3 regions of the Pseudomonas lurida genome follow, and region 1 is predicted to be linked to each of the others. Evidence: riboswitches for the same ligand, from Rfam matches in the RefSeq annotation. Region 1 holds a riboswitch; each other region holds the start of a gene.

Region 1 (6,982 bases):
TTCAGCGATTGCAGTGTGCCGGCTGCCGAACTGATAACACGATGCAAATATCACCGGAAAGTCAGTCCATTTAGTGAGATTTATCCAATATAAATCAGCATGTTATGTGTTTTTTGTGAGGTTGTTTGTCACGGCCGATACAGGTGTGCATGCCCGGCCCGGTACAGCGAAGACTCACTGAAACTGTCACTCGCCAATACCCGGCCCACCACGATCAGCGCGGTGCGCCGAAACCCTTTCGCGGTGACCTTGTCGGCAATATCACTGAGCGTGCCCACCACCCAGTCCTGATCCGGCCAGGTCGCCCGGTGCACCACGGCAATCGGGCAATCCGCGCCATAGTGCGGCAGCAATTCGGCGACGATCTTGTCCAGGTGATTGACCCCCAGGTGAATCGCCATGGTCGTGCCATGCCGTGCCAGGCTGTCGAAGTCTTCACCGGCTGGCATGCTGGTTTTGTCGGCGTAGCGCGTCAGGATCACACTTTGGGCGATGTCGGGCAGGGTCAGTTCCGCTTCCAGCAGCGCAGCGCAAGCGGCGACTGCGGTGACCCCGGGGATGATCTGGAACGGGATGCCCAGCTCGCGCAAATGGCGGATCTGTTCGCCAATCGCGCCATACAGGCTTGGGTCACCGGAGTGTACGCGGGCCACATCCTGGCCATTTGCATGGGCAGCCTTGATCAGGTCGATGATTTGTTCCAAGTGCAGTTCGGCGCTGTTGACCACGTTCTCCGCTTGATGGCCTTCCAGCACCGCCGCAGGCACCAACGAGCCGGCATAGATGATCACCGGGCAACTGCGGATTAGCCGCTGGCCTTTGACGGTGATCAATTCCGGGTCGCCGGGGCCTGCGCCGATGAAGTAGACGGTCATGGAAAATCCTGATGGAAAACGGGCGAGCATGAAGGATGCTCATGATCGGAAGGGGCGATTATCAGATTTTTACCCGGCGCATGCCAATGCAAAGGTGGCCCGGGCAGTCTTTTTGCGGGTGATCAGCAAGCGGGCAGGGGCGTTGCCGAGCTGTTCCGCCAAGGCCAGGGCGGCGCTTTCGGCGATGCCATAACAGCCGGTATGGGCAAACACAACGTCCGACTTGTGGCTCAGGCGGTGTTCAAAAACCGCCAACTGCTCGGCGCTGAAGCACTGCAACGGCAGTTCCAGCGCTTTGGCCAGTGCCAGGAGGCCTGGTTCATTCTGTTTGCGGTCGATAGTGGCCAGCGCGGTGATGCTGTCGCGCTCGATACCGCCCTCGGCGAGGGCGCTATCAAACAAGGCCAGCAGTGCGTGAAGATCACACCCTTGCTGGCACCCCAGGCCGACCACTCGTGTCATGCGGAGTATTGATCGTCGCGGTTGCGGCGAAACAACCAAGCGCTGATCAGGCCCAGGGCCAGCCAGAATGCGACGTTGGTCAGTTGTGAAGCGATTTTGAACTGCGCTTCCAGGGCTTGCGGTGCCAGCATCGAATGCACCTCTGGCTGCGGCGCGCCGATCACGTGCGGTACCGCGATAATCGCCACGCCCAGCACTTTGAGCAGCCAGTTGCGACCAAATACGATCAGTGCGATACCGGCGGCGGTAGACGCGGCGGTGCCGATCCACCAGGTCTGGCGCAGCGCCAGGTCGGCGGCGGCGGTGCCCGGCAACTCAGGCGGCAGGCCCAAGGTAGGTGCCAGCACGAACGTCGCATAACCGGCCAGGCCCCAGAGCAGGCCCTGGGCCGTGCGGGTCGGTGCGCGCAGGGTATAGAGGCCGGCCAGCATCAGCGCAAAACCGACGGCGACCACCAGGTTGCCACCTGTGGTGGACAGGACGCGCTGCCAGCCATTTTCCGGCTCCCAGGCTTCGGCATCGTGGGTGTGGGCGGCAGCACCTTCGGCATGTTGATGGGCCACTTCAGTGGCGGCCGGGGCGTTTTCATAGGTTTCCGCCTGCAGTATCAGCGGGGCGACCCAGAAGCTTTGCAGCAAGGTCAGCAGCAGGGCGGCCAGAAGGCCGGTGAAACCGGCGGTTTGCGCAATACGCTTGATCATGTCGGCAGGTCTCAGTGGCACGGGAACGCGGCGCTGTGGCGGGTATCGTGGGCGGCGTTGTGCACCGCCTCGATGTGCGAGAAACCGGCGAAATACACCAGGCACGCACCCAGGATCGACGCGCCGATGGCGGCGGTCAGGCGTTGGCCCAGGGTAGCGGAGCTGCTGGTGGTGTGTGAGGTGCTGCTGATGATCGACATGGCGCGTCCCTTCTGGGTGTCAGGGTGAAACGAGCGCATGAAAACCCCGCGAGCCAGGCACGCAGGGTTCTGAACAGCGCCCGCCCACCGCGGGTTTGTTATCTGAATTTTCGGGCCGGTCTCCGGGCTTGCGAGGGGGCTCCTGGGGAGTCCTCAAAGCGTCGCCTTCCCATGCATTTGCACAGTGGCCGTGACACTTCGCTCGCTTACCGTTGCGGGGGCAGCACCGGACTGGTCATATCGCTATGACGCACCGGTTTCCCGTTTCACCCTGTGAAGGGCACCCGAAACAAGGTGTGTAGGAGAGCATGGGCGCAGGATGGGAGTCAATTGAGTTGTTGGGTGCCTATCCGTTACCTGAATATCGGATAGGTACACGAGCGAGCCCAGCCAAGCCCAACCCATCATTGACCATCCCCCAAGCACTGCGTAGCCTTGCACCCTCGAGGTTCTTCAGCCCAGGCCGAAGCTAAGAAGGGAACGCGGTCCAAGCCGCGGCTGCCCCCGCAACTGTAAAGGGTTTATCTGACTGCCACGCCACTGCCATCCGGCGGGAAGGCGCAGCCAGCGCCGGTCGCAAGACCCGCATGCCCCAAGCCAGGAGACCTGCCTCGTAACCGATTTTCCAATTCAACCGGGCGGGGTGATCCGGTGACGAAATCCGCTGCTGCGCGCCGTCGCAGGGCCTATCGTCCCGTATGCCCGCCCCCAAGGGCATCCGATGAAAACACTGGCCAAACTTCCCGTCACCATCGTTACCGGCTTCCTCGGTTCGGGCAAAACCACCTTGTTGCGCCACATGCTCGACAACGCGCAGGGCCGCCGCATTGCGGTCATCGTCAATGAGTTCGGCGAGTTGGGCATCGACGGTGAGATCCTCAAGCAGTGCTCCATCGGTTGCACTGAAGAAGAGGCCAACGGCCGCGTGTACGAACTGGCCAACGGCTGCCTGTGCTGCACGGTGCAAGAAGAGTTTTTCCCGGTGATGCGCGAATTGGTCGCCCGTCGTGGTGACCTCGACCATATCCTCATCGAAACCTCCGGCCTGGCCCTGCCAAAACCGTTGGTACAAGCCTTTCAATGGCCAGAAATCCGCAGCGCCTGCACGGTTGACGCGGTGATCACCGTGGTCGACAGCCCGGCCGTGGCCGCTGGCACCTTCGCCGCATTCCCGGACCAGGTCGATGCCCAGCGCAAACTCGACCCGAACCTGGACCACGAATCGCCACTGCATGAGCTGTTCGCTGACCAGTTGGCCAGCGCCGACCTGGTGATCCTCAACAAGACCGACCTGATCAGCGCCGAAGACCTGGCCCGCGTGCGCCTGGAAGTCGCCGAAGAACTGCCACCCGCGGTGAAGATCGTCGAAGCCAGCAGCGGTCGCTTGCCGTTGGACGTGCTGATTGGCGTGGGTGCCGGCTCCGAAGAACATATCGACGGCCGCCACAGCCATCACGATCATCACCACGAGGGTGAAGACGACCACGACCACGATGCGTTTGACTCGATCTCCATCGACCTGCCACAAGCTGACGAAGCGCTGCTGCTCGAGGCCCTGACGCAACTGGTGGTGCAACACGGCATCCTGCGCGTCAAAGGTTTCGCTGCTATCCCGAACAAGCCGATGCGCCTGCTGATCCAGGGCGTGGGCACGCGTTTCGACAAGCATTTCGACCGTGCCTGGGGCGCCGACGAAGCGCGCGTCACGCGCTTGGTGCTGATCGGCCAGGAGCTCGATGCGGCGGGCCTTGAAGCGCAATTGCGCGCCGCGCTCAGCGTCTAACCCATGCACCTGCTCAGGACCCAGCCCGGTGGTTTCGTCTCGGACGACAACATTGCCGACCTCGGCCAGACCCCCGCTGAACTGGTGATCCTGTGCAGCGGTGATTCGAGCCTGGCGCTGCTGGCCGAAGCGGCCCAGCAGCTGCCCGACGACTACCCCAGTTTTCGCCTGGCCAACCCGATGCAGGTGCAGAACCATGCCTCCGTCGACCTGTACGTCGATGAAGTGCTGCGCCACGCCAAGGTCATCCTGATCTCGCTGCATGGCGGCATCGGTTATTGGCGCTACGGCATCGAGCGCCTGGTGGAACTGGCCGAGCGCGGCGTGCAGTTGATTCTGGTGCCGGGGGATGACAGACCGGACCCGGAGCTCAGTGACCTGAGCACCGTTGGCGTACAAGCGCGTGATCGCCTCTGGCACTTCCTGCGCCAGGGCGGCCTGGCGAATGCGCTGAATTTCTATCGCTGCCTGGCCAGTGGTTACCTGGGCCGGGACTACGCCTGGGAAGCGCCACAAACCCTGCCGCGCACGGCGATTTATCACCCGCATCACGCCAGTGCATGCCTGCATGATTGGCAGGCCGACTGGAGCGCGGACTGGCCGGTGGCGGCGGTGCTGTTCTATCGCTCCCATTTGCAGGCGGCCAATACCGGGTTTATCGACGTGTTCTGCCAGCGCTTGCAGGCTGCGGGCCTTAACCCGTTGCCCATGGCGGCGGCCAGTTTGAAAGAGCCCGGCTGCCTGGCGGTGGTCGAGGACGTGCTGGATGAGGTAGGCGCGGCGGTGATCCTCAACACCACAGGCTTTGCCCAATCCAGCCCCGAAGCGCCGCATTTACGCCCGTTTCGCCGTAATATCCCGGTGATCCAGGCCATTTGCGCCCAAGACAACCAGCCCGGCTGGGAGGCCAGCGAGCAGGGCCTCGGCCCGCGTGACCTGGCGATGCATATCGCCTTGCCCGAACTGGACGGGCGCATCATCAGCCGGCCGATCAGTTTCAAGGACCTGGCCTGGCGCAGTGAGCGCAGCCAGTCGGACGTGGTCTGCTACCGCGCCGCGCCCGAGCGCATGGATTTTGTCGCGCAGCTGGCCCGGCGTTGGGTCGAGTTGGCGCGAGTGCCCGCTGCGGACAAACGCATTGCGCTGGTCCTTGCCAATTACCCAACCCGCGACGGCCGTATCGGCAACGGCGTTGGCCTGGACACGCCCGCGGCGGCGCTGAATATCCTGCGGGCCTTGCAGGCTGAAGGCTATCCGCTGCCGGACAGCTTGCCCGAGAGCGGCACGGCGCTGATCCACGCTTTACTCGGCGGCGTCACCAATGACCTGGACGGTCTCGACCTGCGCCCGTGCCATCAAAGCCTGGCGCTGGAGGACTACGAGGCGATGTTCAAGCGCTTGCCCGAGGCCAACCGCCAGGCCGTGCTGGAACGCTGGGGCGCGCCGCACAACGACCCGATGTTCCGCGACGGTCGCCTGATGATCGCCGGCCTGCGCCTGGGCCTGACCTTTGTCGGCATCCAGCCGGCACGCGGTTATCAGGTGGATGCCAGCGCGGTGTACCACGACCCGGACCTGGTTCCGCCCCATGCTTACCTGGCGTTTTACTTCTGGTTGCGCCACACCTACGGTGCCCATGGCGTGATCCATGTGGGCAAGCACGGCAATCTGGAATGGTTGCCGGGCAAGGGCGTGGGGCTGTCGGAAAACTGCTGGCCCGACGCGCTGCTGGGGCCGCTGCCGAACATCTACCCGTTTATCGTCAACGACCCTGGCGAGGGCGCCCAAGCCAAGCGGCGCACCCAGGCAGTGATCATCGACCACCTGATGCCGCCGCTGACCCGTGCCGAAACCTATGGCCCGCTGCGTGATCTGGAGCTGCTCGCGGACGAGTATTACGAAGCGCAGCTGCTGGATCCGCGCCGCGCTCTGGAGCTGCAGAAAGACATTCTCAAACTGGTGCGTGAAACCCGCATCGACCAGGAACTCGAGCTGCAAAGCGATACAGAGGCGGCGGTGTGGCTGCCGCGCCTGGACACCTACCTGTGCGACTTGAAGGAGTCGCAGATTCGCGACGGCCTGCATATCTTCGGCGAGTCGCCGGAGGGGCGCTTGCGTATCGATACCTTGCTCGCCTTGCTGCGCATCCCGCGTGGCGACGGCCGTGGCCCGCAGTCGAGTTTACTGCGGGTGCTGGCCAAGGCGTTCGAGCTGGGCTTCGACCCGCTGGACTGCGCCCTGGCCGAACCCTGGACCGGGCGCCGGCCGCTGGTGTTGCAGACGATCGACGGGCAGTTGTGGCGCACCGCCGGCGATACCCGCGAGCGCCTCGAACTGTACGCGGCGCGCTTGATCGAGCAGGCGCTGGAAGGGCCGCTTGAACAGTTGGAAGCGCCTGGCTGGGAGGATGTGAAGGCGGTCATCGAAAGCCTGCGTATCGTGGTTGCGCCACGCCTGGACGCCTGCGGCCCGGCAGAAATGCGTGGGTTGCTGGACGCCTTGAACGGCCGTTTCGTGCCCGCGGGCCCCAGTGGTGCGCCGAGTCGCGGGCGTCTGGATGTGCTGCCGACCGGGCGCAACTTTTTCACCGTCGACGTACGCAACCTGCCCACCACCACCGCCTGGCGCATCGGCTTCCAGTCGGCCAACCTGATTCTCGAGCGGCACCTGCAGGACCATGGCGACCACCTGCGCCAGCTCGGTCTGTCGGTATGGGGCACTGCCACCATGCGCACCGGCGGTGATGATATCGCCCAGGCCATGGCACTGATGGGCGTGCGCCCGGTGTGGGCGACGGGCAGCCAGCGCGTGGATGACTTTGAAATCCTGCCGATCAGCCTGCTGGATCGTCCGCGCGTTGACGTGACGCTGCGGGTGTCCGGCTTTTTCCGTGATGCCTTCGCCAACCTGATCCGCCTGTTCGATGCGGCGGTGCAGGCTGTCGCCGCGCTGGACGAGCCG
Region 2 (6,982 bases), 1.5 Mb from region 1:
ATATAGGGCGGTATCAGGCAGAAAATCGGGTTACGGTAATGGCGATCACACATTGGCTGGCTCCCTGTTGGCGTGTGGTGAACGTCCGGGTGACCGTTTGAGGATAGTCCCCAGGGGTTAACGCGCATCATCAATTGTCATTAACTTATGTTGCAGTCGTGTTTATCCAAGGAGGACTTACCGATGCCAGCACGTAAAGCCAAAATCGACCTTTCGTACCGCCCCAGGCTCGCCGACCTGCGCCCATTGATCGCGCCGAGCCCTACGCTACTGGAGGCGCGAGCGACGACGCCCCGTGTCACTTCGGCCAAAGACTTGAAGGACCGGGGCGGCTATGCCGAGGATTTTCTCGGCAGCTTCGGGGTGCCCTGGCCCACGGTCGAGGAGGCCTTGGCGGGCGATACACAGCAGCGCCTGGACTACACGCACTTCTCGATAACGATGTCACGCGCCAAGCGACTTGCGCTGTATGTGGGCGTCAACATCGACGGCGGCCAGCACGTGGACATTATTCGCAGCAACGACACCTGGGCCTACGACGGTCGCCTGCCGAACGATGCGCAGGTGGGCGAAGCGCTCTATGCCAGTAATGGCCTCGATCGCGGCCACCTGGTCCGCCGCCAAGACCCGAACTGGGGCGACGCGGCGCAAACCGCCAACGTCGATACCTTTCATTTCACCAACTGTTCGCCGCAGATGAGCGGGTTCAACCAGAAGACCTGGCTGGAGCTCGAAGACTACATCCTCGACAACACGCAACGCTGGAAAGCCCGGGCCACGGTGTTCACCGGCCCGGTGTTCGCTGACGACGACCGTGTGTACCGAGGCGTACAGATCCCGAAGGCCTTCTGGAAAGTCGTCGCCTACCTCAGCGACGACGGCAAGCCTTCTGCCAGTGCCTACATGATTGACCAGAGCCGCGAGCTCGGCCAGTTGGACCTGGTGTTCGGCCAGCTCAGGACCTACCAGCGCAGCGTGATCCAGATAGAACGCCTGACCGGCATCCGCTTCGCCAACCTCGCCGACTACGACGGTTTCAGCAACGAAGAACGCGCCACCGGCACACGAATTGAAGCACTGATACAAGGCCCCGAAGACATTCGTCTGTGACCAGCGCTTCAAACAGCACCCACCTGTTAAGCGTCGTCGACAACCATCGCTAACCACGATGCAAAGCGAGCCGCTCTTGATCTTGATCTTGATCTTGATCTTGCTTTTGATTTCAGGCGCCCCATCAAACACGCTGGCCGGAATTCGACAGGGATTTGGGGGGTAAACCGGCAGGGATGCCGGTTTAGCCGCCCCGCGCCATGGAGGGCGCGTGGCGGCGGCCCCCCAAATCCCTGTCGGATTACGGGCACACCGAGCCTAGGCGAGGTGCCGAGTGTTGGGGCAAGAGCCTTTTGGTTACTTTGGGGCTCTTTTCCAAAGTGACCCGCTGTAAGAGCGGAACCAATATCAGCCGTAACCTAAATAACGGATATGTACCCGGTCTGATCCAACATCCAGGTCGGCTATCAGGCCGCCTTCGCGGGCAAGCCCGCTCCCACATTTTTGGATCGCGGGGTGACAGGCAGATGGTGGTTGACGGTCAGGCCGCTTTCGCGAACAAGCCCGCTCCCACATTTCAGGATCGCAGGGTGACAGGCAGCAGGCGAGGCAACGGGCGGGCCCTCATTGCGCATTGATGTAATGAAACTGCGCCTGGGTTTTCTCGACCGCCGCACGCACTTTGTCTTTCTGCGCATCAGTGCCCGAGTAATAAATCTGCATCCCCTTCAAGTCCTGCCCCTCAACGGCTTTGCTGATCACGGCAACATCAACCGGCGTGCTGGCACCGATAATCAAAAAGAACACATCGCCCAAGCGCTTGGCATCGAGCAGTTCTCCCCTGAGGTAGGCGGCGTTTTGCTCACCGGCCATGGAAATCGCCAGGGTATCGCCGAACATCCCGCTTTTGGGGATGCTCATCGAGTGCAAACGGAGTTTGTCCGACCCGGCCGGCATCGACTTGACATAGGCGGTGGCGGCCTCGTCAAGAATCTGTTGTTCAGATTTACCTTGGGCGGCACAACCGGCGAGGGTGGCGACGAGGGCGAGCGCGACGAACGATTTCACTGTGTATTCCTTGTGATAAAGCGATCCATTGGCTGCGCATCATAGGAGCCCCACCATCAAAGAGCTACCGTTGGCTTCACGGCCTCCCGTTAAACCTCGCGATCGACTACCATACCGCGCCGGTTCCCAAACGGGACTAATAGGGAATCCGAAGCGCCGTACCCTCGCGCCAATCGGAACTGCCCCCGCAACTGTAGGTGCTGAGCCTGCTCCTTGATGCCACTGGACCTTGTCCGGGAAGGCCGGAGCCTGGCGACGATGCATCAGTCAGGAGACCTGCCGGCTCACGCTCAATAACTAACCGGCGGGGTGTCCGGGAAGGACACGCTTGCCTGCCTCAACCACAGCGCTCGAGGGTGTATTTCCAAACCGTGCCTCCCCAGTTCCACGTACGGTTCACTCGGAGATTGCTCCATGCTGCCACGCGTTACCGCCCTGCTTACCGGCATTGGCTTCTGTGCCCTGGCCCACGCTGCACCCACCCACTACCCGCTGACGGTGGAAAACTGCGGCAGCACCCTCACCTTCCAGCAAGCCCCTGCCCGCAGCGTGACCATCGGCCAGGCCGCCACCGAAATGCTGTATGCGCTGGGCGTGGGCGACAAGGTGGTGGGCACCTCGCTGTGGTTCAACAGCGTGTTGCCGCAATACAAGGCGCAGAACGACAGCATCGAGCGCCTGGCCAATAATGAGCCGAGCTTCGAGGCCGTGATCGCCAAGCGCCCGCAACTGGTGGCTGCCGAGCTGGAATGGGTGGTCGGGCCACAAGGCGTGGTCGGCACCCGTGAGCAATTTCATGAACTGAAGATTCCCACCTACCTGCTGCCCTCCGACTGCGAAGGCAAGGACAACCTGGTAGGCGCTGACGGCACGCGACTGGAGCCGTTCCACATCGAGACTATTTATAAGAGCATCAGCCAGCTGGCGCAGATTTTCGATGTACAGGATCGTGGCCTGCAGTTGAACGACGCACTCAAGGCCCGCCTGGCCAAGTCCGTCGCCACGGCACAGGGCAAAGGCCTCAAGCAGGCCAGCGCGCTGGTGTGGTTCTCCAGTTCGGAGATGGCCAGCGACCCTTACGTGGCCGGCCACAAAGGCATTCCGGAGTTCATGCTGCAAACCCTCGGCCTGTCCAACGTGGTGCAGTCCGATGAAGAGTGGCCCGCCGTCGGCTGGGAAACCATTGCCAAGGCCAACCCGACCTTCCTGGTGATCGCGCGCATGGACCGCCGCCGCTACCCCGCCGACGACCATGAAAAGAAACTGGCGTTTCTGCGCAGCGACCCGGTGACCCGCAACATGGACGCGGTGAAAAACAACCGCATTATCATCCTCGACGCCCTGGCGTTGCAGGCCAGCATCCGCATGTTCGATGGCCTTGAACAACTGGCCACGGCCATCGACGGCTACGACCTGCCGAAATGATGCGTACCCTGCTCGCCCTGGCCCTGCTCCTCGCCGCCGTACTCGCTGGCGTGGCCATCGGCGAAACCGCCATCTCGCCGCAGGTCGTGCTCCAGGTACTCGCCAACAAACTGTGGGCGGCCGGCTACGTGCTCGACCCCATCGATGAAGGCGTGGTGTGGAACTACCGCCTCACGCGCGCCCTGGTCGCCGCCGCCTGCGGTGCGGGGTTGGCGACCTGCGGGGTGATCCTGCAGTCGCTGTTGCGCAACCCGCTGGCCGATCCGTACCTGCTGGGCATCAGCGCCGGTGCCTCGACCGGCGCGGTGTTGGTGGCGTTGATGGGCGTGGGCGGCGGCTTGATTTCGTTGTCGGCCGGCGCGTTTGTCGGCGCGATGGCAGCATTTGCACTGGTGATCCTGTTGGCGCGTGCCAGTGGTTCGGCCAGCGGCACCGGCCAGATCATCCTCGCGGGCATCGCCGGCTCGCAGCTGTTCAATGCGCTCACCGCGTTCCTGATCACCAAGTCGGCCAGCTCCGAGCAAGCGCGCGGCATCATGTTCTGGCTGCTGGGCAACCTCAGCGGCGTACGCTGGCCCTCGGTGTGGCTGGCCGTGCCGGTGGCTGTCGCTGGCTTGGCCGTGTGCCTGTGGCACCGTCGCGCGCTGGATGCGTTCACCTTCGGCAGCGACTCGGCGGCATCCCTCGGCATCCCGGTGCGCCGCGTGCAGTTTGTACTGGTAGGCTGCGCAGCCCTGGTGACAGCGGTGATGGTGTCGATTGTCGGCTCCATCGGTTTTGTCGGGCTGGTGATTCCCCACGCCGTGCGCCTGCTGCTTGGCACCGGGCATTCGCGCTTGCTGCCGGCGAGTGCCTTGGGTGGCGCGCTGTTTTTGATTGCGGCGGATGTGCTGTCACGCACCTTGATCAAGGGCCAGGTGATACCGGTCGGCGTGGTCACTGCGCTGGTCGGCGCGCCGGTGTTTGCGCTGATCCTGATCGGCCGGAGAAACGCGCGATGACGGTGCTGAGCTGCACGGACCTGGGTTTCAAGGTGCGCGAGGTCGAGCTGCTGCGCGACATCCACCTGGAGGTTCACCTGGGCGAAACCCTCGGTATCGTCGGGCCGAACGGCTCCGGCAAATCCACCCTGCTCAAGTTGCTCGCCGGCTTGCGCACACCGGCGTCCGGCGAGGTGTTATTGGGTGGCCAGCGCTTGGGCAAGCTGTCGCGCCGCGCCATCGCGCAGCAACTGGCGGTGGTGGAACAGCAGGCTGACACCGACGACGCCATCCGCGTGTTCGACGCCGTGGCCCTGGGCCGTACGCCGTGGTTGTCGGCACTGAGCCCCTGGTCCAGCGAAGACGACGCCATCGTGAAACAGGCCTTGCATGACGTCGACGCCACCCACCTGAGCCAACGCGCCTGGCGCAGCCTTTCGGGCGGGGAACGCCAACGTGTGCACATCGCCCGCGCATTGGCGCAACGGCCGCAGATTCTGTTGCTGGATGAGCCGACCAATCACCTGGATATCCAGCACCAACTGGGGATTCTAAAAGGCGTGCAGGGCTTGCCCGTCACCACCTTGATTGCCCTGCATGACCTCAACCAGGCGCTGACCTGTGACCGCTTGGCGGTGCTGGATCACGGGCGGCTGGTGTCGCTGGGCAAACCGCTGGAGGTGCTGACACCGCAGCGCTTGCAGGAAACCTTCGGGGTGCAGGCGCATTACCTGACAGACCCATTTGATGGCGCGCAGATTCTGCGGTTGCGTCCGAACTGATCAGGATATTCGTGAGGGTATGGTGTTAGAGGCAACGCTGCATATGCGTCGTGCGCCACACTGGGTCCGCCTCCACGTCCACCACTTCAAAGCCTTGGCGAAGCCAAAAATCAATCGCTCCCGGTAAAAACGGATGGGTGTGCAGGTACATCGCCGCTACCCGATCCGCTGTGGCCAACGCCTCCAGCGCACGGTACAGCTCGCCCGCCAAGCCAAAGCGACGGAACGCCGGCCGCACAAACAGGCGCACCACCTCCACCGTCTTGAGGCCCTGGTAATTTAACTGCGGGAAACGCCCGTCATAGGGCAAATAACCAATGGCAGCGACGATCTGGCCCTCATCACGCGCGACAAGAAATCGCCCATCGCCGTGCAGATAGATCGCCTCGAACTGCGCCAGGTCCGCCGGCATCCCCGTCGCGCTGAGCGTGGGGAACAGCTCGGCACGGGCCGCCAGCACAAACGCCAGCACCTCTGGGATATCCGCGGCCTTGACCGCCTGAATGATCGGCCTTGGGCTCATGCCACCTCGATCTGCGTAATCCCCACCACCTGCGCCTGCTCCAGAATTTGCTCCGGCGTCGCATCAGCAGGCGGCAGGATCAAGCCATTCTCCGCATCGCCAAAATGCAACTGCAGCAAGTGCAACGCCGCTTCATGCATCGCCAACTCGGGTTGCTTGAGTTCGAACACATGGGTGCGGGGTTCGTCGTTGAACCGGTAGTCGAGGGTGTATTCGCGCATGGGGAAGTCCTTGTTGAGGGAGAGGAGCAACTGATTAACCTGACCAGTTGATCAGGTTTTAAGTTCCCAGGCCCTCCGCTCGTTCATAACGAAGATAGCCATGAGAACCGGTCCCCACCTGCACAAACCCTGCGCGCTCATACATCAGCCGGGCTGGGTTGTCGGGGCGCACGCTCAAACTCAAATGCGTGCAACCACCGTCCCTCGCCGCCACCGCATACGCCTCCAGCAACGCCCGACCGATGCCCTTGCGCCGCTCAGCTTCGCTGACATTGATCGTGTAAAGCTCGGCGAAGCCTTCCTCGGGTTTCCAGAGCGAATAACCGACGAACTGCCCGTCCAGCGCAGCGACCGTCAACCGCTCGAAGTTGTCCACCCACAGCGCGAGGTTGCGCTCCACCTGCGAGCGCCAACCGGCTTCGTGAGTGGGTTCCCATTGCTGGATGTAGGCCAACTCCCCTCGGTAGACTGACGGAAGGTCGGTCACACGCGCCGGGCGTAGGGTCAATGCGTTCACGGGCACGTGCTTTCCTTGGTTTGAAGAGGCGTAAGACTACTTGGACGCTGGAAGACTGAGTACTGCCCCACTCACTCGACGGCTTATCCATTCGCGGCTGTAGGCAAGCACTGCTGCCCCCATCACCACCGGAAAATGAATAAACCCATGCGCCGCCTCTGGCAACAAATGTGCCTCAGCGCCAGGCCACCGCTCTGCGATCAACAGTGTGTCATCCTTCAACGGGTCCAGTTCGCCGACAAACATCAACGCTGGCGGCATGCCGCTGAAGTCACCATACAGGGGTGACAACGGCGGCTGCCGACGCTCGTCATCGCTCAACCCCGGCGTCAGCATGCGCAGCGCCTCGACCATGCCCGGCCCGTCCAGCAGCAATGTTTGCGGCCCCGCCGCGCGTACGCTCGGCGTTCCAGTCA
Region 3 (6,982 bases), 1.9 Mb from region 1:
ACCTGCCCGGCCGTGTCGCGCAAACACACTTGGCCCAACACCCGCGTCGGCCCGCTGACGGCCCAAGGGCCGACCTGCTCGGCCAGTAACTTGAGCAGCTTGCGCTCGGCCAACACGAAGCCCAGTCGCACGCCGGCTAGGCCGAAGAATTTACCGAACGAGCGCAACACAATCAGGCCGACCTGATGCGCCTGGCCCGCCAGGCTCAGTTGCGGGGTCACGTCCATGAACGCTTCATCCACCACCAGCCAGCCGCCGCGCTGGGCCAGCCGCGAGTGCCAGTCCAACAAGCGTTGCGGGGTGAGGGTCAAGCCGGTGGGGTTATTGGGGTTGACCACCACCAACACGTCGAGGCCATCAAGGAAGAAATCGACTTCCTGCTCCTGCACTTCGCGCACCACGTAACCGGCGCGGCGCCAGGCTTCAGCGTGTTCGGCATAGCAAGGCGACAGCACGCCGACCTTGCCGGAGCGGCGCAGGCGTGGCAGCAACTGGATCGCCGCCTGGGAGCCCGGCACCGGCAATAGATGCGCAGCGCCGTAATACTCGCTGGCGGCCTGCTCCAGGCCGTCGTCGGTTTCGGGCAGGCGTGCCCAGGCGCGCAGGGGTATCTCGGGGATCGGCCAGGGCCAGGGCGCAAGGCCGCTGGAGAGATCAAGCCAGTCGGCCTCGGCTATCCCGTACTGAATCGCTGCCTTGCGCAGCCGGCCACCGTGTTCAAGCATAGAATTGCGCCCCTGCACATAGGATCAGCAGCCACAACCATACGCCGCGCTGCACCAGTTGCCAGCCCCGGTCGATGGCATCGGCATCTGCCGCCGGACCTTCGCCCAGTTGCGGGCGCTGGTGCACCTCACCGTGGTAGATCGCCGCACCGCCCAACGCCACGCCCAGGGCACCTGCACCGGCGGCCATCACCGGACCGGCGTTGGGGCTGTCCCAGGTCGGGCCCTGGGTGCGCCAGCATTTGAGCGCCAGGCGCGTCTTGCCCAGCACCGCGTAGGTCAAGGCCACCAGGCGCGCAGGAATGTAGTTCAGCACATCGTCGATTTTTGCCGCTGCCCAGCCGAAACGTTCGAAGCGTTCGTTGCGGTAGCCCCACATGGCGTCGAGGGTGTTGCTCAGGCGGTAAAGCACCACGCCCGGTACGCCGGCGACCACAAACCAGAAAATTGCGGCGAACACTGCATCGCTGCCGTTCTCCAGCACCGATTCGGTGGCGGCGCGGGCGACTTCGGTGCGGTCCAGCTCACTGGTCTGGCGGCTGACCAGGTAGCTCACGCGCTTGCGCGCTTGCTCCAGGTCGTCGCTGCGCAGGGCCTGGGCCACCGGCATCACATGCTCGCCGAGGCTGCGCATGCCGAGGGCGCAATACAACGCCAGGATCTCCAGGACCCAACCGATATACGGCGCCCACGACAACGCCGTGGCCAGCAGGGTCAGCGGCACCACGGCGATAAACCACGCCGTCACGCCATGGCTGCGCCAGCCGCGCCCCCCGGAGTTGAAACGTCGCTCGATGCGCCCGGCGAAATTGCCGAACGCCACCAGCGGATGCCAGCGCCTCGGTTCGCCCAGCAGCGCATCCAGCGCCACGGCAGCGACACACAACAAGGCCACACTCATTGACTCACTCCCCACGCATTCTCATACACCATGTCACTCAATGGCCGAGGCTCGGTCCAGCCTTCGAGTTGCAACATCGGTGCCGGGTAAAACTCGGTCACCGGCCCAAGGCACAGGACGGCCAGGGGTTTCGCGCCCGGCGGCAAACCCAGCAGATCGGCCAGCGCCTGGGGCTCGAACAGCGAGACCCAGCCCATGCCCAGGCCTTCGACGCGAGCTGCCAGCCACAGGTTCTGGATCGCGCAGGATAACGACGCCATGTCCATTTCCGGCAAGGTACGCCGACCGAAGATGTGCCGCTCGCGATCATCCATCAACGCCGCGACCAGCACTTCGGCACAGTCATGAATGCCTTCGACCTTGAGCTTCATGAATTCGTCGGAGCGCTCGCCGAGGGCCTCGGCGGTGCGTACGCGCTCTTCTTCCACCACCTGTTGAATCTGGCTACGCAAGGTGCGGTCGCTGATACGAATAAAACGCCACGGCTGCATCAGGCCGACACTCGGCGCCTGGTGCGCAGCCTGGAGCAGCCGTTGCAGCAATTCGGGAGCGACAGTGCCGCCGCTGAAGTGGCGCATGTCGCGGCGTTCGGCGATAGCGCGGTAGACGGCCTGGCGATCGGCCTCGGGAAAGGCGTTATCGGTCATGGCCTCTTCGCGGGCGAGCCCGCTCCCACAGGTTGATTGGTGAACACTGTCGATGTGGGCGCCGGCTTGTCGGCGATAACGGTCTCAAGGCTCGGCGCAAACAAGGCCGCTACCGCAGCCGGATTCGACGGGAAATAAAAATGCACGTAGGACGCGGTCATCCGCCCCTGCCGATACACCGCCTCGGCACCGCGCCCGCCATTGGGGCTCAGGCCACGGGCAATCGGCTGCCACTCGGTGCTGGTCAGGGAATGATGATAGGTGTGGCCACGCAGCGTGCCTTCAGGCAGGTCGACACTTTGCAGGGCCAGCGCCGCGAGTTTCTTTTGCATCACGGCATCGCCCTGCAGCAGGCCGACCAGTTCGGCGCGGGTGCCGTCGACGTCGGTCAGCGAGTCGAGCAGGTAGAGCATGCCGCCGCACTCGGCGAGCAAGGGTTTGCCGGCCGCGTGGTGAGCACGAATGGCGTCGAGCATCGAAGTGTTTTCCGACAGCGCCTGATGGTGCAATTCCGGGTAACCGCCGGGCAGGTAGAGGCTGTCGGCGTCAGGCAATTGGCGATCATGGATCGGCGAGAAGAAACTCAACTCGGCCCCCATCGCACGCAGCAGGTCGAGGCTGGCGCCGTAGGTAAAGGCGAAGGCTTCGTCACGCGCCACGGCGATGCGCACGCCTTTGAGCAAGGGCTCAGCCTCGATCACTTGCGGTGCGGCAAAGGTCACGGGCGGCGGCAAGGCCACTTCGCAACTGCTGCCCAACGCCTGGGCAGCAGCGTCCAGGCGCACGTCGAGGTCATTGAGTTCGCTCGCCTGCACCAGGCCGAGGTGGCGGCTGGGCAACTCGATACCGGTCTCGCGGGACAACGCACCGTACCAGCGCAGGCCTTCGGTGAGGCTACCTTCGAGCAATTGCGCATGGCGCAGGGTGCCGACACGGTTAGCCAGTACACCGGCGAACGGCAGATCCGGCTGATAACGCGCCAGGCCCAAGGCCAACGCGCCAAATGTCTGCGCCATGGCCGTGCCGTCGATCACGCCCAGCACCGGCACGCCAAAGTGTCGCGCCAGGTCGGCGCTGGACGGCGTGCCATCGAACAGGCCCATGACGCCTTCGATCAGGATCAGGTCGGCGTCCTGCGCCGCTTCCCACAGCAAGCGGCGACTTTCCTGCTCACCCACCATCCACATGTCCAATTGATACACCGGCGCACCGCTGGCGCGCTCGTGGATCATCGGGTCAAGGAAGTCCGGACCGCATTTGAACACGCGCACCTTGCGCCCCAGGTTGCGGTGCAAGCGGGCCAGCGCCGCGGTGACAGTGGTTTTGCCCTGGCCGGATGCCGGTGCGGCGATCAGGACAGCAGGGCAATGACGGGGCTGATTCAAAGTTCGACGCCCTTCTGTGCCTTGATACCGGCCTGGAACGCGTGCTTGAGCATGCCCATTTCGGTGACCGTGTCACCCATTTCGATCAACTCTGGCTTGGCGCCACGGCCGGTGACCACCACGTGCTGCATCGGAGGGCGGGCTTGCAGGTCGCTGAGGACTTGGTCGAGGTCGAGGTAACCGTGCTTGAGCGCGATGTTCAGTTCGTCCAGCACCACCAGGCCGACGGCCGGGTCTTGCAGCAACTCGCGGGACACCGCCCAGGCGGCCTCGGCGGCAGCGATATCGCGCTGGCGGTCCTGGGTTTCCCAGGTGAAGCCTTCGCCCATCACGTGGAAGCGCACTTGCTCAGGGAAGCGGCGGAAGAACAATTCTTCACCGGTGCTGTTACGCCCCTTGATGAACTGCACCACACCGCACTGCATGCCGTGGCCCATGGCCCGGGCCAGCATGCCGAACGCGGAACTGCTTTTGCCCTTGCCGTTGCCGGTCAATACCAGCAACAAACCGCATTCGTTGGGGGAATTGGCGATGCGCTCGTCGATCACGGCTTTTTTGCGCAGCATGCGTGCCAGGTGGCGTTCGTCGCGGTCGGGGGAATCGGTCATGGCAGCTCTCCGTTGGGGCTGGACAAAAACGGCGGGCAGGAAAAAAGAAAAACAGACAGCCAAGCATCGCCCACCGTGATGCTGTTGGATGTTTCAGGCCGGTCTCCGGGCTCATGAGTGGTGCGCCTGCTGTGTAGAGAGAGCAGGTGCTGGCCGACGCGGCGCCTTCCCATATCGCGGGCGATACAGTGGCAAAAAGCAGCGTCTTGTCTCATTTACCGTTGCGGGGGCAGCGCCGGAATCGCGGCAACACTGTGTACAAGTGCGCTCACTCACCGGCTTCCCTGTTTCACTCCGTCGACCCATGGGTCACAGAGCACCTGTAACAAGCGGCGAAGGTTAGTGGGTTGGGGGTGGAGCGTCAATTAAAGCTGACCTTACACTTGAACCATCGCACCGCCGCCCTCCTCTACCGTTACAGGTATCAAGGAGAACACCATGCATAAAACCAGACTCGCCCTACTCATCATGGTCGCCGGCACCCTCGCCGCCTGCGGTGAAAGCTCCACGCTTCAGGTCTCCGACGGCACCGGGCCTTCGCCCAAGTTGCCGGAACCGAACAAAACCCTGATCCCCACCGTCAACATCGCACCGGCCATCGGCTGGCCCGAGGGCGCGAAACCAACGGCTGCCGCTGGCACCCAGGTGGCGGCGTTCGCTGAGGGCCTGGACCACCCGCGTTGGCTGTACGTACTGCCCAATGGCGACGTGCTGGTGGCGGAAACCAACGCACCACCCAAGCCGGATGACGCCAAGGGCATTCGTGGCTGGGTCATGGAAAAAGTCATGGGCCGCGCCGGTGCAGGGGTGCCGAGCCCGAATCGCATCACACTGCTGCGTGACGCCGATCACGACGGCGTCGCGGAAACCCGCACGGTTTTCCTGGAGAACCTCAATTCGCCGTTTGGCATGACACTGGTCGGCAACGACCTGTACGTGGCCGACTCGGACAAGCTGCTGCGCTTCCCCTATCAACCGGGCGAAACCACGATCAAGCAAGCAGGCACCAAAGTTGTCGACCTACCAGGCGGCAGCATCAACCACCACTGGACCAAGAACGTGGTGGCCAGCAAGGACGGTAGCAAGCTGTATGTGAGCGTCGGCTCCAACAGCAATGTCGGGGAAAACGGGCTTGAAGCCGAACAGGGTCGGGCAGCGATCTGGGAAGTGGATCGCGCCAGCGGCGAGCATCGCATCTTTGCCTCCGGCCTGCGCAACCCGAACGGCATGGCCTGGGAGCCCCAGAGCGGCCAGCTGTGGACTGCCGTCAATGAGCGTGACGAGATCGGCAGCGACCTGGTGCCGGACTACATCACTTCAGTCAAGGATGGCGCCTTCTACGGCTGGCCGTTCAGCTATTACGGGCAGCACATCGATGTGCGCGTGACACCGCAGAATCTGGACCTGGTGGCCAAGGCGATTGCGCCGGACTACGCCGTGGGCCCGCACACGGCGTCTCTGGGGCTGACGTTCGCCGAGGGCAGCAAACTCCCGGCGCAGTTCAGCAACGGCGCGTTCATCGGCCAGCATGGTTCGTGGAATCGCAAGCCACACAGTGGCTACAAGGTGATCTTCGTGCCGTTCGAGGGCGGGCAACCCAAAGGGCAGCCGGTGGATGTGCTGACCGGGTTCCTCGACAAGGATGAGAAAGCCATGGGCCGGCCGGTGGGCGTGGTGATTGATCAGCAGGGGGATTTGCTGGTGGCGGATGATGTGGGGAATAAGGTGTGGCGCGTTTGGGCAGCTAAATAACTCATCTCAAGAACGCCACACAACAAGGGGGGAGCGGGCAAGCCCGCTCTCCCCTGTAGAGCGACGTCAACTCAGGGATTGCGCGCCAGGTTTGCTGGCAACACGCGCTTGGCGCTCAGGTAAGCATTCTGCCAATACGCCTTGGACAGGGTATCCAGCTTCACCGTACCGCCGGTTTGCGGCGCATGCACAAAGCGGCCTTCGCCTACATAGATCCCGGCGTGGCTCACCTGGGAACCGCCACCGGTGGCGAAGAACAGCAGGTCGCCAGTCTGCAGGTTCTGCTCGCTGACATCTTGTGCGCGCATCACGATCAGCTCGCGGGTGGTACGCGGCAGGGAGATCCCGGCCGCATCGCGGAAGACAAAACCGATCAAGCCGCTGCAATCAAACCCGGAATCCGGGGTGTTGCCGCCCCAACGGTAAGGCGTGCCGACCAGGCCCAGTGCGCGAAAGAGCACATCTTCGGCCGCAGGCGAGAAGTTTTGCGTGGAATAGTTGAACACCGGCTTGGGTTTGACCGCTACGGGAGCGGGCGGCGGTGGACGGTTTGCGCAGGCGCTGAGCAGCGCGGCGCAAACAATGAGAATCAGGCGGGCCGAGGTCGACATGTGCAGAACAATCCTGGTCTGGATGCGGCTTTCGCTGCCGAACGCTGAAAACCAGAACGCGCAAGCAAAGCTCGCGCGAACGGATTACAACAATGTCCAGGGATTCTAGCGCTTACACGTCAAACTTCAAGTATCACTTTAAGTTTACTTGCTAGCGGTAACCGTAGTCGGGGCCATGGCGAGTGCGCGCTTGGCTTCGATGAAGGTTTTGCTCCAGTAACTGTCACCCAGGTTGTCGACTCGAACACCGCCACTGCGACGGCTGCTGGAGTGGATAAACTGGTTGTCGCCCAGGTAGATACCGGCATGGCTCACTCGACCACGGCCAGCTGTACTGAAGAAAAGCAGATCAC

What was found. A riboswitch is a leader RNA that binds a small molecule or an ion and turns the genes downstream of it on or off. The one in region 1 is predicted to bind cobalamin.
Positions count from the first base shown of each region.
Region 2: another riboswitch for cobalamin. It lies ahead of ATH90_RS18805 (ABC transporter substrate-binding protein); the one in region 1 lies ahead of cobW (cobalamin biosynthesis protein CobW).
Region 3: another riboswitch for cobalamin. It lies ahead of cobO (cob(I)yrinic acid a,c-diamide adenosyltransferase); the one in region 1 lies ahead of cobW (cobalamin biosynthesis protein CobW).

Region 1 is NZ_PDJB01000001.1:2,700,452-2,707,433, forward strand. Features, by position in the region: gene cobM (precorrin-4 C(11)-methyltransferase) at 129-875, opposite strand; gene ATH90_RS12155 (cobalamin biosynthesis protein) at 945-1,337, opposite strand; gene ATH90_RS12160 (CbtA family protein) at 1,334-2,038, opposite strand; gene ATH90_RS12165 (CbtB domain-containing protein) at 2,050-2,238, opposite strand; cobalamin riboswitch at 2,335-2,541, opposite strand; cobalamin riboswitch at 2,668-2,866, shown strand; gene cobW (cobalamin biosynthesis protein CobW) at 2,960-4,021, shown strand; gene cobN (cobaltochelatase subunit CobN) at 4,025-6,982, shown strand, end outside.
Region 2 is NZ_PDJB01000001.1:4,158,084-4,165,065, forward strand. Features, by position in the region: gene ATH90_RS18790 (M4 family metallopeptidase) at 1-53, opposite strand, end outside; gene ATH90_RS18795 (DNA/RNA non-specific endonuclease) at 184-1,110, shown strand; gene ATH90_RS18800 (hypothetical protein) at 1,675-2,118, opposite strand; cobalamin riboswitch at 2,222-2,416, shown strand; gene ATH90_RS18805 (ABC transporter substrate-binding protein) at 2,533-3,543, shown strand; gene ATH90_RS18810 (FecCD family ABC transporter permease) at 3,540-4,544, shown strand; gene ATH90_RS18815 (ABC transporter ATP-binding protein) at 4,541-5,305, shown strand; gene ATH90_RS18820 (GNAT family N-acetyltransferase) at 5,331-5,828, opposite strand; gene ATH90_RS18825 (hypothetical protein) at 5,825-6,049, opposite strand; gene ATH90_RS18830 (GNAT family N-acetyltransferase) at 6,108-6,566, opposite strand; gene ATH90_RS18835 (alpha/beta hydrolase fold domain-containing protein) at 6,603-6,982, opposite strand, start outside.
Region 3 is NZ_PDJB01000001.1:4,566,660-4,573,641, forward strand. Features, by position in the region: gene cobD (threonine-phosphate decarboxylase CobD) at 1-725, opposite strand, end outside; gene cbiB (adenosylcobinamide-phosphate synthase CbiB) at 718-1,626, opposite strand; gene bluB (5,6-dimethylbenzimidazole synthase) at 1,623-2,273, opposite strand; gene ATH90_RS20655 (cobyrinic acid a,c-diamide synthase CobB) at 2,270-3,658, opposite strand; gene cobO (cob(I)yrinic acid a,c-diamide adenosyltransferase) at 3,655-4,266, opposite strand; cobalamin riboswitch at 4,346-4,605, opposite strand; gene ATH90_RS20665 (PQQ-dependent sugar dehydrogenase) at 4,705-6,018, shown strand; gene ATH90_RS20670 (C40 family peptidase) at 6,090-6,629, opposite strand; gene ATH90_RS20675 (C40 family peptidase) at 6,774-6,982, opposite strand, start outside.